2 linked regions of the Archangium violaceum genome follow. The main gene of each other region encodes a partner of the protein of the gene in region 2 in a complex. Links are inferred from orthologs where the notes say so. Each region holds a gene or a part of one and is shown on either strand. Other genes may lie near its edges. The genes, in order: tsaE and tsaD.

Evidence for each region.
Region 1: the proteins of tsaD (region 2) and tsaE are in contact, whole or in part, in a crystal structure (PDB 6N9A), measured with the Thermotoga maritima proteins. The link is inferred for Archangium violaceum from one-to-one orthologs. Residues at the interface, in WP_004082750.1 of Thermotoga maritima: Cys10, Asp11, Arg49, His50, Leu82, Gly84, Gly135, Gly136, Glu154, Thr155, Leu156, Asp157, Asp158, Ser159, Glu162, Asp165, Lys166, Arg169, Leu170, Tyr175, Lys213, Thr214, Leu217, Tyr218, Gln221, Arg222, Asn324; in WP_004082108.1 of Thermotoga maritima: Leu37, Gly38, Lys46, Lys57, Val59, Lys60, Ser61, Thr63, Phe64, Thr65, Leu66, Met67, Val69, Pro71, Tyr82, Arg83, Leu84, Asp86, Asp88, Phe89, Asp93, Ile128, Asp130, Glu131, Arg134.

Annotation. Positions count from the first base shown.
Region 1 is NZ_CP069338.1:8,738,207-8,745,026, forward strand. Bases 1-3,000 are described here. They hold tsaE (tRNA (adenosine(37)-N6)-threonylcarbamoyltransferase complex ATPase subunit type 1 TsaE), read left to right. Parts: upstream 1-1,257; coding sequence 1,258-1,743; downstream 1,744-3,000. Other genes in these bases: JQX13_RS37130 (NAD(P)H-hydrate dehydratase), read left to right, coding at 1-1,261; JQX13_RS37140 (YigZ family protein), read left to right, coding at 1,722-2,372; JQX13_RS37145 (zinc-binding alcohol dehydrogenase family protein), read right to left, coding at 2,379-3,000. Outside these bases: more of JQX13_RS37145, read right to left, coding at 3,001-3,368; JQX13_RS37150 (LysR family transcriptional regulator), read left to right, coding at 3,495-4,424; JQX13_RS37155 (hypothetical protein), read left to right, coding at 4,514-4,948; JQX13_RS37160 (hypothetical protein), read left to right, coding at 5,036-5,296; JQX13_RS37165 (class II glutamine amidotransferase), read right to left, coding at 5,331-6,173; hutI (imidazolonepropionase), read right to left, coding at 6,244-6,820. UniProt on the Escherichia coli protein: Required for the formation of a threonylcarbamoyl group on adenosine at position 37 (t(6)A37) in tRNAs that read codons beginning with adenine.
Region 2 is NZ_CP069338.1:6,675,896-6,682,510, reverse strand. The notes cover bases 1,829-4,623. They hold tsaD (tRNA (adenosine(37)-N6)-threonylcarbamoyltransferase complex transferase subunit TsaD), read right to left. Parts: upstream 3,831-4,623; coding sequence 2,826-3,830; downstream 1,829-2,825. Other genes in these bases: JQX13_RS28635 (response regulator), read right to left, coding at 3,859-4,623; rsmA (16S rRNA (adenine(1518)-N(6)/adenine(1519)-N(6))-dimethyltransferase RsmA), read right to left, coding at 1,983-2,813; JQX13_RS28650 (hypothetical protein), read right to left, coding at 1,829-1,895. Outside these bases: panB (3-methyl-2-oxobutanoate hydroxymethyltransferase), read right to left, coding at 1-195; JQX13_RS28660 (deoxynucleoside kinase), read right to left, coding at 361-1,005; JQX13_RS28655 (hypothetical protein), read left to right, coding at 1,211-1,492; more of JQX13_RS28650, read right to left, coding at 1,497-1,828; more of JQX13_RS28635, read right to left, coding at 4,624-6,495.

The sequences.
Region 1 (6,820 bases), 2.1 Mb from region 2 along the record:
GTCCAGACGCAACCTGCACGCGCTGTCGCCCCATGGCATCGAGCCCCAGCCGCTCGGCGCGGTAGGGGAGGCGAGGGCCGGCGACGTGGTGGTGGACGCGCTCTTCGGCACGGGGCTCACCCGGGCTCCGGCGGGGGAGTTCGCCGAGGCCATCCAGTACATGCTGCGCTGGCGTGCGGCGGGGGCGAAGGTGGTGGCCGCGGATATCCCCTCGGGGCTGCACACGGACACCGGCGAGCCCTTCGTGCCCTGCGTGGAGGCGGACATCACCGTCACCTTCGGCTTCGTCAAGCAGGGCCAGGTGTTGGAGCCCGGCGCCACCCTGTGCGGCGAATTGCGGTGCGTGGACATCGGCATTCCCCCCGAGGCCGTCGAGCCCCGCGAGGGCGCGGAGGTGTTCCTCGTCGAGGAGTCCGACGCGCGAGGAGCCATCGCTCCGCGCCGCTCGGACACGCACAAGGGCTCCTACGGGCATGTGCTGGTGATAGCCGGAAGCCACGGCAAGTCCGGCGCGGCGGCCATGTCGGCCCTGGGCGCGCTGCGCGGCGGCGCGGGGCTCGTCACCGTGGCCACCCGCTCCGAGGTGGTGGAGTCGGTGCTCGGCCATACGCCCGAGGTGATGGGGTGGCCGCTGGAGAATCGAGGGCCGCTCGGCATGGCGGACCTGGAGCCCCTGCTGGCCGCAGCGGACAAGAAGGACGTGCTCGTCGTGGGCCCGGGCATCCCCCGCGGCGAGGAGACGGTGAAGCTCCTGGGCACGTTGCTCTCGCGCATGGAGGTGCCCGCCGTGCTGGATGCGGACGCGCTCAACGCCGTCGCCACCGATCTCGAGGTGCTCCGCCGGGCGAAGGGACCGCTGGTGCTCACCCCGCACCCGGGCGAGATGTCTCGGCTCACCGGTGTGCCCACCAAGGATCTGCAGAAGGCCCGCGTGGAGGTGGCTCGGGACTTCGCTCGCACGCATGGGGTGACGCTGGTGCTCAAGGGCGCCCGGACGCTCGTGGCGCACCACGATGGCTCCGTCTTCGTCAACCCTACGGGCAACCCGGGCATGGCCACAGGTGGCATGGGCGACGTGCTGAGTGGCCTCCTGGGTGCTCTGCTGGGGCAGGGCCTGAAGCTCCCCGAGGCCGCCTGGACGGCCGTGTACGCGCATGGGCTCTCGGGAGACCTCATGGTGGCCCGTCGCGGCCGGTTGGGGTTGATCGCCACGGATGTGGCCAAGGGGCTGTGCAACGTGTGGACGAGGTGGAACCGATGAGCGCGCCCTCACTGAGCCGTACGGTGCTCTCGGGCTCACCCGAGGAGACGCACCGGTTGGGTGTCCGGCTCGGACAGTTGCTTCAGCCGGGGGACTTCGTGGGATTGGTGGGCGACCTGGGCGCGGGCAAGACGCACCTGGTGCGCGGCGTGGCCGAGGGGGCGGGCGTGTCGCGCTCGGAGGTGGCCAGCCCCACGTTCGCCATCGTCTACCCGTACCGGGGCCGGGTGCCGCTGTACCACGCGGACCTCTACCGGCTGGCCGACTACGACGAGCTGTACGCCACGGGCTTCCTGGATCTGGTGGGCGGGGACGGCGCGGTGCTGGTGGAGTGGCTGGATAGGATTCCGGAGGCCGCGCCCCGCGAGTTCCTGCGCGTCACCCTCCGGGACACGGGCGAGGAGTCCCGCGAGCTGGTGGCCGAGGCCTGGGGCTCGAGGCCCACGCAGTTGCTGGAGGCGTGGCTGCCCTCGGAGCGCTGATGGGCGAGGACAAGCGCTACCTCATTCCCGCGGGCCTCCACCGGGTGGAGCAGGAGATCCAACGCAGCCGCTTCATCACCACGGTCGCCCACACGCCGACGGTGGAGGAGGCGAAGGCCTTCGTCGCCCGGGTCCGCGAGGACTTCCCCGACGCGAACCACAACTGCTGGGCCTACGTGGTGGGGCCGCCCGGCTCGACCAGCACGGTGGGGATGAGTGACGACGGCGAGCCGCATGGGACCGCGGGCCGGCCGATGCTCACGGCGTTGCTCCACGGCGGGGTAGGGGAGGTGGCGGCGGTCGTCACCCGCTACTTCGGTGGCACCTTGCTGGGCAAGGGCGGGCTGGTGCGGGCCTACACCGGCTGCGTCCAGCAGGCACTCGAGAGCCTGCCGACCCGCGAGCGCGTACGGAAGGCGCGCCTCGCCGTCGAGTTGGAGTACGCGAACATCGAGGGCGTGCGCCGGCTGCTCCCCGCCCACGAGGCCCAGGTCCTCTCCGAGGAGTACGCGGTCACCGTGGGCTACCGGCTCGAGCTTCCCGTCTCCCAGGTGGATGCGTTCCGGAAGGCGCTCCTCGACGAGACCAACGGTCAGGTGCTGGTCGAGCTCGAGGAGCAGCCGGACTGAGCTCGCCTACAGGCGGAAGGCGAGCTTGCCCACCATCTTGCCGGAGGAGAGGGTCCGGTGCGCCTCGGCGAGCGCGGCGGGCTCCAGCACGCCCGCGTCCACCGTCAGGGTCGAGGTGAGCACGCCCTCGTCCAACAAGTCGGCCACGCGGTCGAGGATGGCCTGCTGGGAGGCCAGGTCCTTCGTCTTGTACATGGACTTCGAGAACATGAACTCCCACGAGAAGCTCGCCTTCTTGCTGAAGAGCTTCCCCATCGGCAGCGGTTGCTCGGGCTCCACGATGGACACGATGCGCCCGCTCGGCGCGATCAGCTCCGCCATCGTCTCGAAGTGCGCGTCCGTGCCGATGCAGCAGAAGATGGCATCCACGTTCTTCAGGCCGAGCGCCGCGAGCTGCGCGGGCAGGTTCTCGCGGTGGTTCACCACGTGGTCCGCTCCCATCTTCTTCACCCAGTCCCGGGTGGTGTCGCGGGAGGCCGTGCCAATGATGGTCATCCTCGTCAGCCGCTTCGCCATCTGCACGACGAGCGAGCCGACGCCGCCGGCCGCCCCGATGACGAGGAGGGTTCCGCCCTGCTCGACACGGAGCTGCTCGTACAGGCCCTCCCAGGCCGTGAGCGCCGTGAGGGGGATGCTCGCGGCGTGGAGGTGGTCCAGCTTGCGCGGCTTGTGGCCGACGATGCGCTCGTCCACCACGTGCAGCGACGCGTTCGTTCCCTCCCGGGTGATGTCACCGGCGTAGAAGACCTCGTCGCCCTCGCGGAAGCGCTTCACCTCCGAGCCCCGGGCGATGACGACGCCCGAGGCATCCCAGCCGAGAACCTGGCCCGGCCGCTTCGCGCGCACCTTGGTGTCGACCGGGTTGACGGAGACGGCCTTGACCTCGACCAGGAGATCGTACGGGCCGGGCTGGGGAACCTCGCGCTCCACGAGCTCGAACCGGCTCGTATCGCTGGGGCTGACGATGAGGGCTTTCTGGATCTTGGCGGGGGCCATGGTGGCTCTCTCCTCGGAAGAAGGTGGACGGCTCGAGGCCAGCGCCTCGATGACCCGGAACTTGCGTCTTTCCTGGCAGATGAAAAAGGCTTCCCGGGGACGAGCACTCTTGACGGGGATTCACGAATGCTGGAGCACCGCGAGGCCATCACCGGAATGTCCATCCTGGTTACCGTCGTCGACGCCGGCTCGCTCAGCGCCGCCGCGGCGAAGCTGGGCATGACGTCTTCCGCGGTGAGCAAGCAGGTGTCGCGGCTCGAGGCCCGGCTCGGGATACGGCTGCTCCAGCGCACCACGCGCCGCATGCAGCTCACCGAGGCCGGTGCCCGCTACTGTGAGCGGGCCCGCTCCATCCTGGAGTCCATCGAGTCCGTCGAGCGCGAGGCGGAGAGCGTCCAGGACACGCCGCACGGCACGCTGCGCGTCACCGCGCCGACGGTGCTCGGCCAGGTCCAGGTGATGCCGGTGGTGCTCGCCTTCCAGCGCGCGTATCCCACCGTGAAGGTTCACGTCGAGCTCTCGGACCGGAGGAGCGATCTCGTCGAGGAGGGCATCGACGTGGCCATCCGCATGACGTCCCAGCCGCCGCCGGCCTTCGTGGCCCGCAGGCTCGGTGATGATCGGCGCGTGCTCTGCGCCAGCTCCGACTACCTCACCCGGGCAGGTCGCCCGCGTCGGCCCGGCGAGCTCACGAACCATGAATGCATCGTGTTCGTCGCGGGCCAGCCCGTGGAGACGTGGCACCTGCGCGCCTCGGAGGACTCGGAGCACACCACCCCCATTCGCGTCTCGGGCCGGTTGCACGTCAACAACACCCACGCCCTGCGACAGGCCGCGCTCGCCGGCCTCGGGATCGCTGATCTGCCTCGCTACCTCGTCGAGGAGGATCTCGAGGCCGGGCGGCTCGAAGCCGTCCTCGGACGCTTCATCCCGGTGGGTCGCGGGGTGTTCGCCATCTATGCGCCCGCTCCCTACGTGCCGGCCAAGGTGCGCCGCTTCGTCGAGATGCTGGAAAAGACCTTCCGAGGCGGTGTTGCCGGGTGGCGAACATCGTAAGGCCTCCTCTTCCCCCGGGACCGTTCGGAGGAAGGCTCGTCTCCCCACTCGCTGTCCGGGGGAATCCACTCCGGGTCTATCCTGTGCCCATGACCCTCTCCCACGCAGCGAAGTGCTTCCTGCTCGTCCCGCTCGCCAGCGCGATGCTGGTGGGGTGTGGCGCCATCGAGCCACCTCCCCAGGAGTATCCCCACGCCACCGTCACCTTCGACGTGACGGTGCCCTCGGACACCCCGGCCAACGCGATCGTCACCGTGGTGGGCTCGGACCCATCGCTCGGGGGTGATGCGACTCCGGGTTTCCACCTGCGCCGCCAGGGCGAGCACTACATGGGCTCGGTGCGGCTCGCGCTCGAGGCGGACGTCTCGTTCGAGCTCTGGCTGGAGGACTCGTGGTGCCCCGAGCTCTCCGCGGACGGAGCGCAGGCACCGCGTCACTCCTTCCGGGTGGAGGGTGACATGACGGTGCCCGTCACCGTGACCGACTGGGGCGCGCCGAGCCTGGGGCCCCCCAGCAAGGGCTGACGCTGGTCTGGTGATTGCTTGGGGTCTGGCTCATGAACGTGCGCTCCCCGCTGTCCGCTCCGCTGCTCGTGGGTCTGTGCTGACCGGTTGCGTCGAACCATCTTCCCTCGAGGAGCCAACCCCCGCTCCCGTCGTTCCCTCCACCAGGTGCCGCCCCGGTTCGAGATCGGTCAGGACGGCAATATCGAGTTGGAGCCGCTCTTCGTGTCGGCGGAATCAGGCAACTTCCACCCGGCGGCCGGCTCTCCGCTACGCGATGCCGGATGCCTCGATCTCCTCGGGCTCGACCGTGACGGGACGCCCGAGGACATCGGTGCCTACGGTGGTCCGCTGGGCAGCTGGCAGTGAGGGCATGACCCCCACGGCCTCCTCCACCGGGCGCTTAGGGCCGGGTGCACAGGTCCTGCACCTTCCACCGGTGCAGGACGAGGCCGCTGTCCACGCCGACGATGTCCTCCTCGTCGATGACGTGCCAGTGGTCCTCGCCCGACAGCTGCTCGCTGGCGAGCACGAACTGCTCGAGCTGCGTCCCCGGCTTCGGGGGACCCCCGTGCAGACGGTGCGGGCGTTTGCCCGTCTCGGGCGCCGTGTCCGACAGGAAGAGCGTCCGGTTGCGCCGAGTCGCCACCATCACGTCCCCGTTGGTCACGAGGAAGTTCATCGACGAGCGCTCCTGCGGCGCCTGCCCCGGCTCGTCGGTGATGGCCGACACCAGCTCCATCGTCTCCGCCAGCGCGAACGCGACCGTCTCCACGCTTGCTGGCCCCTCGAGCGACTGCCGCTTCTCCAGCCGCGTGAGGAACAGGTAGAAGCAGCGCTCGGAGTCCGTGGCGCCCCGGATGTTCGCCAGCAGCTCCGGGCGGATGAGGGACTCCACCGTGGCACGGTGCCGGGCGAAGTTGCTCACCGTGCCGTTGTGCACGAAGCACCAGCGGCCGTAGTTGAACGGGTGGGCGTTGCGCTTCTCCACCGCGCCCACGGAGGCCAGGCGCAGGTGCGCCACCACCGTGCGGGAGGACACACGGCTGCTCACCCGCTCGAAGTCGGGATCGCAGTACGCGGGTCCGAGCCCATGGGCGACGAGCGGTTGCTCGGCCTCATACGAGGCGATACCCCAACCATCCTTGTGCTCCCTCGACTGCTGGAGAAGCGAGTTCTTCTCCGTCACGAGGGACGGGTGGACCGCAGCGGGAACAGAGGAACGAAAGCCGAAGAGACGGCACATGGTCTTCTTGTTTGATGATAACGACCGGCCCAGACGGGAAGTTCCGTCACGTCCCTCTGTCCACCTGAAGTCATGAACAGAGGGCCCGCTCGTTTTCTACCACCACATGGCCGTCTTTAATGACAATCCGTGCGTGATTGATTCCCAGGTGATAGGGAAGATGGCGATAGTTTGAACACGAAAAAACGACAATGTTTGCCGGATCTCCCACCGTAATCCGGCCGTATGTGTTCAAACCAAGCGCGAGCGCGGCCCCTCGGGTCGCGGCCCAGTAGGCTTCCGCGGCCGTCAGCCCGTTCTCCAGGCAGGCGAGCCCCAGGGTGAGCGGCAGGTTCTCGCTCATGGCGGAGCCCGGGTTGAGGTTGGTGCCGAGCGCCACGTTGACGCCGGCGTCGCGCAGCTTGCGCCCGGGGGCGTAGGGCCGCACGCGCAGGAAGAGGGTGGAGGTAGGGACGAGTACGGCGGTGACGCCCGCGTCCGCCAGGGCGCGGATGCCCGCGTCGCTCACGTGCTCCAGGTGGTCCGCGGTGCTGGCTCCCAGCTCGGCCGCCAGTTCGGCGCCTCCCGAGGAGGTGAGCTGGTCCACGTGCAGCCGCGGCTTGAGCCCCAGCTTCGTGGCGGCCCCGAGGATCCGGCGCGCCTCCGCG
Region 2 (6,615 bases):
CTGGTCCATCGTGACCGGAAGGGTGGAGTCATGGCCCTGGATGACCATGCCCAGCGAGTCCCCCACGAGCAGCACGTCCGCCCCGGCTTCATCGAAGACGTGGGCAAAGGTGGCATCGTAGGCCGTGACCATGGTGATCTTCTGGCCGCTCTGTTTCAGGCGCTTCAGCGTATGGATGGTGACCTTGTCCTTCATGGTTCACCTCCTCTGGGGGTGAGGGTTCAATGTCCTGCCGTGCATGCATGACCGCCCCTCGCCGTCCCCTGGGGGATCGCCGGAAGCCGCCATCGGTGACACTCTAACGCCCTCGAAGCATCGCGGGGGCTTCTCTTTGAGGGCAGGCAGGCAATCGAGCCCCACTCAGGGCCGCTTGCTCCCCGTCGGGAGGTAGTGCTGGGTGCCCTGACGCGCCCGGTCGATGGCGCCCAGCAGCCCCTTCAGGTCCCCCTCGTCGTGGACGAAGTCGATGTCCGACGTGTCCACCACGAGCAGCGGCGTCTCCGTGTAGTGGGAGAAGAACTCGTTGTACGCGTGCACCAACTCTTCCAGGTAGCCGGCGTCGAACTGACGCTCGAACTCGCGACCGCGCTTCTTGATGCGGTGGAGCAGCACGTCCAGCCGCGCCTGCAGGTAGATGACGAGGTCCGGCCTCGTGACGCGGGGGCTGAGCGCCTCGAAGACACGCTCGTAGAGCGCCAGTTCGTGCGAGTCCAGCGTCAGGCACGCGAAGATGCGGTCCTTGGCGAACAGGTAGTCGCTGACCGTCACCGAGTTGAACAGGTCCGGCTGGAACAGCTCCTGCTGCTGCTTGAAGCGCGAGAGCAGGAAGAAGATCTGCGTCTGGAAGGCGTACTTCTGCCGGTCCGCGTAGAAGTTGGCGAGGAAGGGATTCTCCTCGACGATCTCGAAGATGCGCCGGGCCGAGAAACGCTCGGCGAGGATGTTGGAGAGGCTCGTCTTGCCGACGCCGATGGGCCCCTCGACCACGATGTAGCGGTTGTCCATCCGCTTCGAGACCTCCGACTGCAACGGAAACCACGCACCTACCTCTTCCACCGGCGGGCGCGGGGCGCGGAATAGAACACGGGAGTGGCGGCCGGGCAATGATCGCGCTCTCCGGGGCATCGCCACGCTTGACGGCCTGATGGGCGTCCACTACCAGGGGCCCACGCGCGGTGCGGGAGACGCGGACGCGTGGGGACAGAGGGAGATGAATCGACGGCAGCGCGCGAAGACGGTCATCGAGCTGGAGCCACGCCGGACCACGGCCACCGACACGGCCCGGTCCCCCGAGAAGACGGTGGAGCCTGATCCGCTCTACGGTGTGGTCCTCCTCAAGACGGCCCTGGAGCTCAAACGCAGGCGGGACGGTTCGCCCGAGGAGATCCTCCGCGGCGTCCTGGCGCGCATGCGGCTGCCCGAGGACGAGTTCCGCGCCTGGCTCGCGCAACAGGGAGAGCTGTCGAAGGTGCTCGGCGGCGGCGAGTCCTGAGCACCTAGCGCTCGGCCAGCCACCCCTGGAGCTCGTTGTCCACCGCGCTGCCGAGCGACTTGCAGAACGCGTACTCGGTCCGCAGCCGCTCCACCGGCGTGGCCGCCTCGAAACGCCGCGTCTCGAAGAAGAGCGCGTACACCACCTTGTCGCCGACCTTCGAGCGGATGCCCAGGTACTCGCCCTGGACGTCCATCTGCGGCAACAACATCCGCTCCAACGAGCGGTAGACCTGAGCCATGTCCCGGGTGGCACCGACGAAGGTGTTCTCGTCGAGCACGGGGATCGGACTGGGATCGCCCCAACGCAGTAGCACCACCCCATCGGGGCGGGCGAACACCGCGTACACCACACCGAACCGGTTGAGCACCGGCTCCAGCGCCTCCAGTGGCAGGGGCTTCATCAATCCTCTCCGAGCCACTCTTTCGTTAACACCAGAGTGGCTCGGACGCCAAATCGTGGCGCCCCTTCGGGACTACCCACCGCGGGACTACCCACCAACGGGACCGAGCGCGCGCTCGATGGCGGCGAACTCCTCGGACGAGAGCGTCTCCGCGCGCCGCATCGGATCGATGCCCGCCGTCTCCAGTGCCCGCTGGAGCTGCTCCGTCGAGCCCAGCGACTTGTCCGACTTGAGTGAGTTGAAGAGCGTCTTGCGACGCTGCGCGAACCCCGCCTTCACCAGGCGGATGAAGCGCGCGCCATCCACCACGGGAGCCAGGGGCTCGGGGCGGCGGATGAGCCGCAGCACCGCCGAGTCCACCTTGGGCGGCGGATGGAAGCGACGGGCGTCGATGTCGAAGAGGTTCTCCGAGGTGAAGTAGAGGCCCAGGATGGCGGTGAGCAGGCCGTAATCGCGCCCGCCCGGCTCGGCCGCGAGCCGATCCACCACCTCCTTCTGCAGGGTGAAGACCGCGCGCGTCACGTGCTCGCGCTGCTCCAGCACCTGGAAGAGGATGGAGCTCGTCAGGTGGTACGGGAGGTTGCCGGCGACCTTCACCTCGGGCGCACCCGCCACCTCGGCGAAGTCCACCGTGGCCGCGTTGCCGTCCACCACGCGCACGCCGGAGATGGCCTCCTTCTCCAGCACGGAGATCATGTCCCGGTCCTTCTCCACCGCCGTGACGCGCGCGCCGGTGGCGGCGAGGAAGCGCGTCAGGTGCCCCAGGCCCGGGCCCAGCTCCACCACCGGCTCGCCGTCGCGCAGTTCCAGCGCGTCGGCGATGGCCTCCAGGATGTCCGGGTCGCCCAGGAAGTTCTGACCCCAGCTGTGCTTGGCCCTCAGGCCATGACGCTGGAGGATGTCACGAGGTGTATCCACGAGGGTGTCCCTTCACATGCGCCAGGCCGGATCCGCGGACAGGTTGAAGTCGCCGCGAAGACCCCGGCGCCAGGCCTCGTAGCCGGCCACGGCGATCATCGCGCCATTGTCCGTGCACAACCGCACCGGCGGGAGGTAGAGCTGCAGGTTGCGATCCGCGGCGCGCTCCTGGCACAGCGAGCGCAACCGCGAGTTGGCCGCCACGCCTCCGCACACCACCAGGCGCTTCAGGCCCAGCCGGCGCGCGGCGGCGACGAACTTCTTCGACAGCGCGTCCGCCACGGCCTCCTGGAAGGAGGCGCACAGGTCCGCCAGCTCCTGCCCCTCGGGGACGCCGTGCTTGCGCACGTGGTGCAGCACCGCCGTCTTCAGCCCGGAGAAGGACCAGTCGAAGTTCTCCGCGCCGGGCAGCGCGCGGGGGAACCGGATGGCCTCCGGGTTCCCCTTCTGCGCGAGCTGATCGATGGGCAACCCACCCGGGTACGGCAGGCCGAGGATGCGCGCCGTCTTGTCATAGGCCTCGCCGGCGGCGTCGTCGCGGGTGCTGCCCACCAGCCGGTAACGGCCGTAGTCCTGCACCTCGTAGAGGCTGGTGTGACCACCGGAGACGACGAGCCCCAGGAAGGGCGGCTCCGGCGCATCCTCCAGCAGCCGGATGGCGAGCAGGTGTCCCTCGAGGTGGTTCGCCCCGACGAAGGGCTTGCCGGTGGCGAGGCTCAGCGACTTGGCCACCTGCACGCCCACCAGAAGGGCCCCGATGAGACCGGGCCCCGAGGTGACGGCGATGAGGTCCACATCGTCGAGCGTCTTGCCAGCCCGGGTGAGGGCCTCGTGCAGGACGGGCATGACCTGCACCACGTGGTTGCGGCTGGCGAGCTCCGGCACCACCCCACCCCAGCGACGGTGGATGTCCACCTGGGTGGAGACGACGTCGGCGAGCACGCGCCGGCCGTCCTCCACGAGGGCGGCGGCGGTCTCATCACAGGAGGTTTCGATTCCGAGTACGAGCAAGGGCATCCTCTCTACCAGGAGCCCGCCGCCCCGCCTACTGTCCGAGCGACTTGAGCGCGGCGCGCACGTCGTTGGCGTACTGGCCGGAGGGCTCCAACAAGAGATAGCGCTTGTAGGCGTCGATCGCCTTCTTGTCCTGCTGGACCATCTGCCGGCCCATGCCCAGGCACAGCCACGCATGGGCGTTGTTGGGCTGGTCCTTCAGCGCGTCCTCCAGGAGCTTGACGGCCTCGCGGTAGCTCGAATCGCTGCGCACCAGGGAGATGCCCAGGCCCGCCTTCGCCTCGGCCGAGTCCGGCTTGAGGTTGAGCGCCTTGCGGTAGGCGAAGGCCGCGGCCTTGTAGCGCCCGGTCGCCTGGAGCCTCTTGGCCCGGCGCGCCAGCTCGGCGTACTGGGCCTCGGGGCTCAGCTTCTGCGTCTCGGCCTGCTCCGGCTCGTCGTCCTTGTCGTCATCCTCCGCGGGCGGGGTGCCATTCGCGGCGACGGCCGGCTGCTCGGTGGCCTGGGAAGGAGTCCCCGCGTCGGGCACGGGCGTCTGGGCCGCGGTGGCCGGCTGCTCCGGCTGGGCCTGCGTCTCGGGCGGCTTCGTCTCCGGCGCCTTCGCCTCGGGCACCTGTTTCTCGGGCTCCGGTGCCTTCACCTGCTCGGTGGGCGCGGGCTTCGACTCCGGCGGAGGCGTGGGCGTTCCACCCGACTGGCCGAACACCACCACCGCGGCGGCCACGGCGATCGCCACGACCCCGAGCCCGATGTAGAGGCCGGTACGCTTCGGCTTCGGCAGCCGCACGTCCTCATCCACCGGCGCCTTCCTGGGCGCCTGCGTGGGCCTGGGTGTCGGGCGCGGCCTGGGCTCCTCCGCGGGCTTGCTGGCCACCGCGGGAGCGGGCTTGGGCTCCGGCTTGGGCTCTTCCGCGGGCTTGGGCGCGGGCGCGCCATGACCCGGGTACGGCGGGAGCGCGAGCTGGGGCTTCTCGGCCGGCTTCTCGACCGGAGTCTCCGCGGGCTGCACGGCGACGGGAGCGGGCACGGGGGCCGGCGGAGGGGTCTCCTGGGCCGGAGCTTCAGGCTTCAGCCCCGTCACCAACGTCACCTCCTGGGCCGGAGTCGCGGGCTCCGGAGGAGGCACGGGCGGCAACGGATTGGGAGCCACGGCGGCGCCACCGAAGATGGGGCCACGCGACGAGGACTCCGGCTGCTCCGCGGGAGCCGGGGGCGTGGGCGGAAGAGGCGCGGGCGTGGTCGCGGGCGCGCTGGCGGACGCCGGGGCACGAGGCGCCGGAGACCAGCCCGGACCCCAACCTCCCGCCGAGCCCAGGCCATCCACATCCACCCGGTTCCAGTCGAGCAGCAGGCTCCGCCGCTCCATCTCCTTCGCGCGGTGGGCCGGCGCCGGATCCACGAGGAACGCCGAGCCCTCGGCCGTGCGCGGGGGCGCGATGATGTCCGTCTCCGGAACGTTCTGAGGGCGCTTCCTGGCCTCGAAGACGACGACATTGGCGAGCTGAGGCTGCGACTCCGGCGTGGCCTGTGGCTCCGGCGCGGCCTGTGGCTCCGGTGCGCTCACGGGCTGGGCCACCACGGGCGCGACCACCGGGGCCACCGGGGTCACGGGAGGCACCGCGGGCGCCACCGGCTCCGGAGCCGGCTCGGCGGGAGCACTCGGCGCCGGCGCGTTGTGGAGCCACTCCTCGATGCCGGGCTTGCCACTCTGCACGGGCTCCTGCGAGACGCTGCCCAGTTCGCGGATGAGGCCCTCGAAGTACAGCTTGCTGATGATGCCCAGCGCCGCCAGATCGTCGAAGTCCGAGTCCTCCACCACCCGGCTCAGGCTGCGCTTGCCGTCGAAGAGGCGCAGCAGCCCGTTCACCTCGTCCGGAATCTCCGAGAGGCGATCCGCCAGCTGGTGGTAGTCGATCTCGAACACCGTCTCCAGCGGCGGGAGCTGCTCGAGCATGCGGCCCCACTCGTCCAGCCGGCGCATGCCCTCCATCAGCAGGCCCTGGGTGGAGACCTCGATGCGCTCGGGCCGATCCAGCGCGGTGAATTGAACCTCGAACTCACCCTCGGTGGCGTTGAGCAGACGGTAGAACGCGTTCTCGCCCTTGAGCCGCCCCATCTCCGCGTCGATGACGCGGCCTTCCTTGAAGTAGATGGTGGCGACCCGGTCTCCCTTGATGGAGATGGTGCCCGTCTTGCGGCCGATCTCGAACGTCTGGACCAGGTCCACCACGCCCATGTCGGCCAGGTTGCCCGCGAACCCGCCCTTGGTCGTCTCGCGCCGCTCGATCCTCTCCTTGTCCGCCTTCTGGAGGATCATCGTCACGCGCGTGACGATCTCCTTGATGTAGATGGGCTTGGTCAGGTAGTCGTCGCCACCGAGCTCCAGCCCCTTCACCTTCGCCTCGACCGCCTTCTGGTTGGTGAGGAAGACGAAGGGGATGTGCTTGTAGCGCTCGTCCGTCTTGAGCGTCTTGCACAGCTCGAAGCCGTCCATCTCCGGCATCTTCGTGTCGGCGAGCACGAGGTCCGGCGGGCTGATCTGCACCTTCTCGAGCGCGTCCTTGCCGTGGACCGCTGTCGTGACGGAGAAGCCGGCCTTCTTGAGGCTGACCTCCATCACACGGAGACTCTTCGGGTCACCATCGACCAGGAGCAGGTGCTGCTTGGCCACGTTCGAATGCCTTTCGCTGCGGACGGCCGAGTGAGGGCGCCCGGCGCGGAGAATGGTGGATGATCATGCCCGCTCTCCAGGCATGTCAATAATGGTGGAGGGGACTGGGAACCCGCCCTG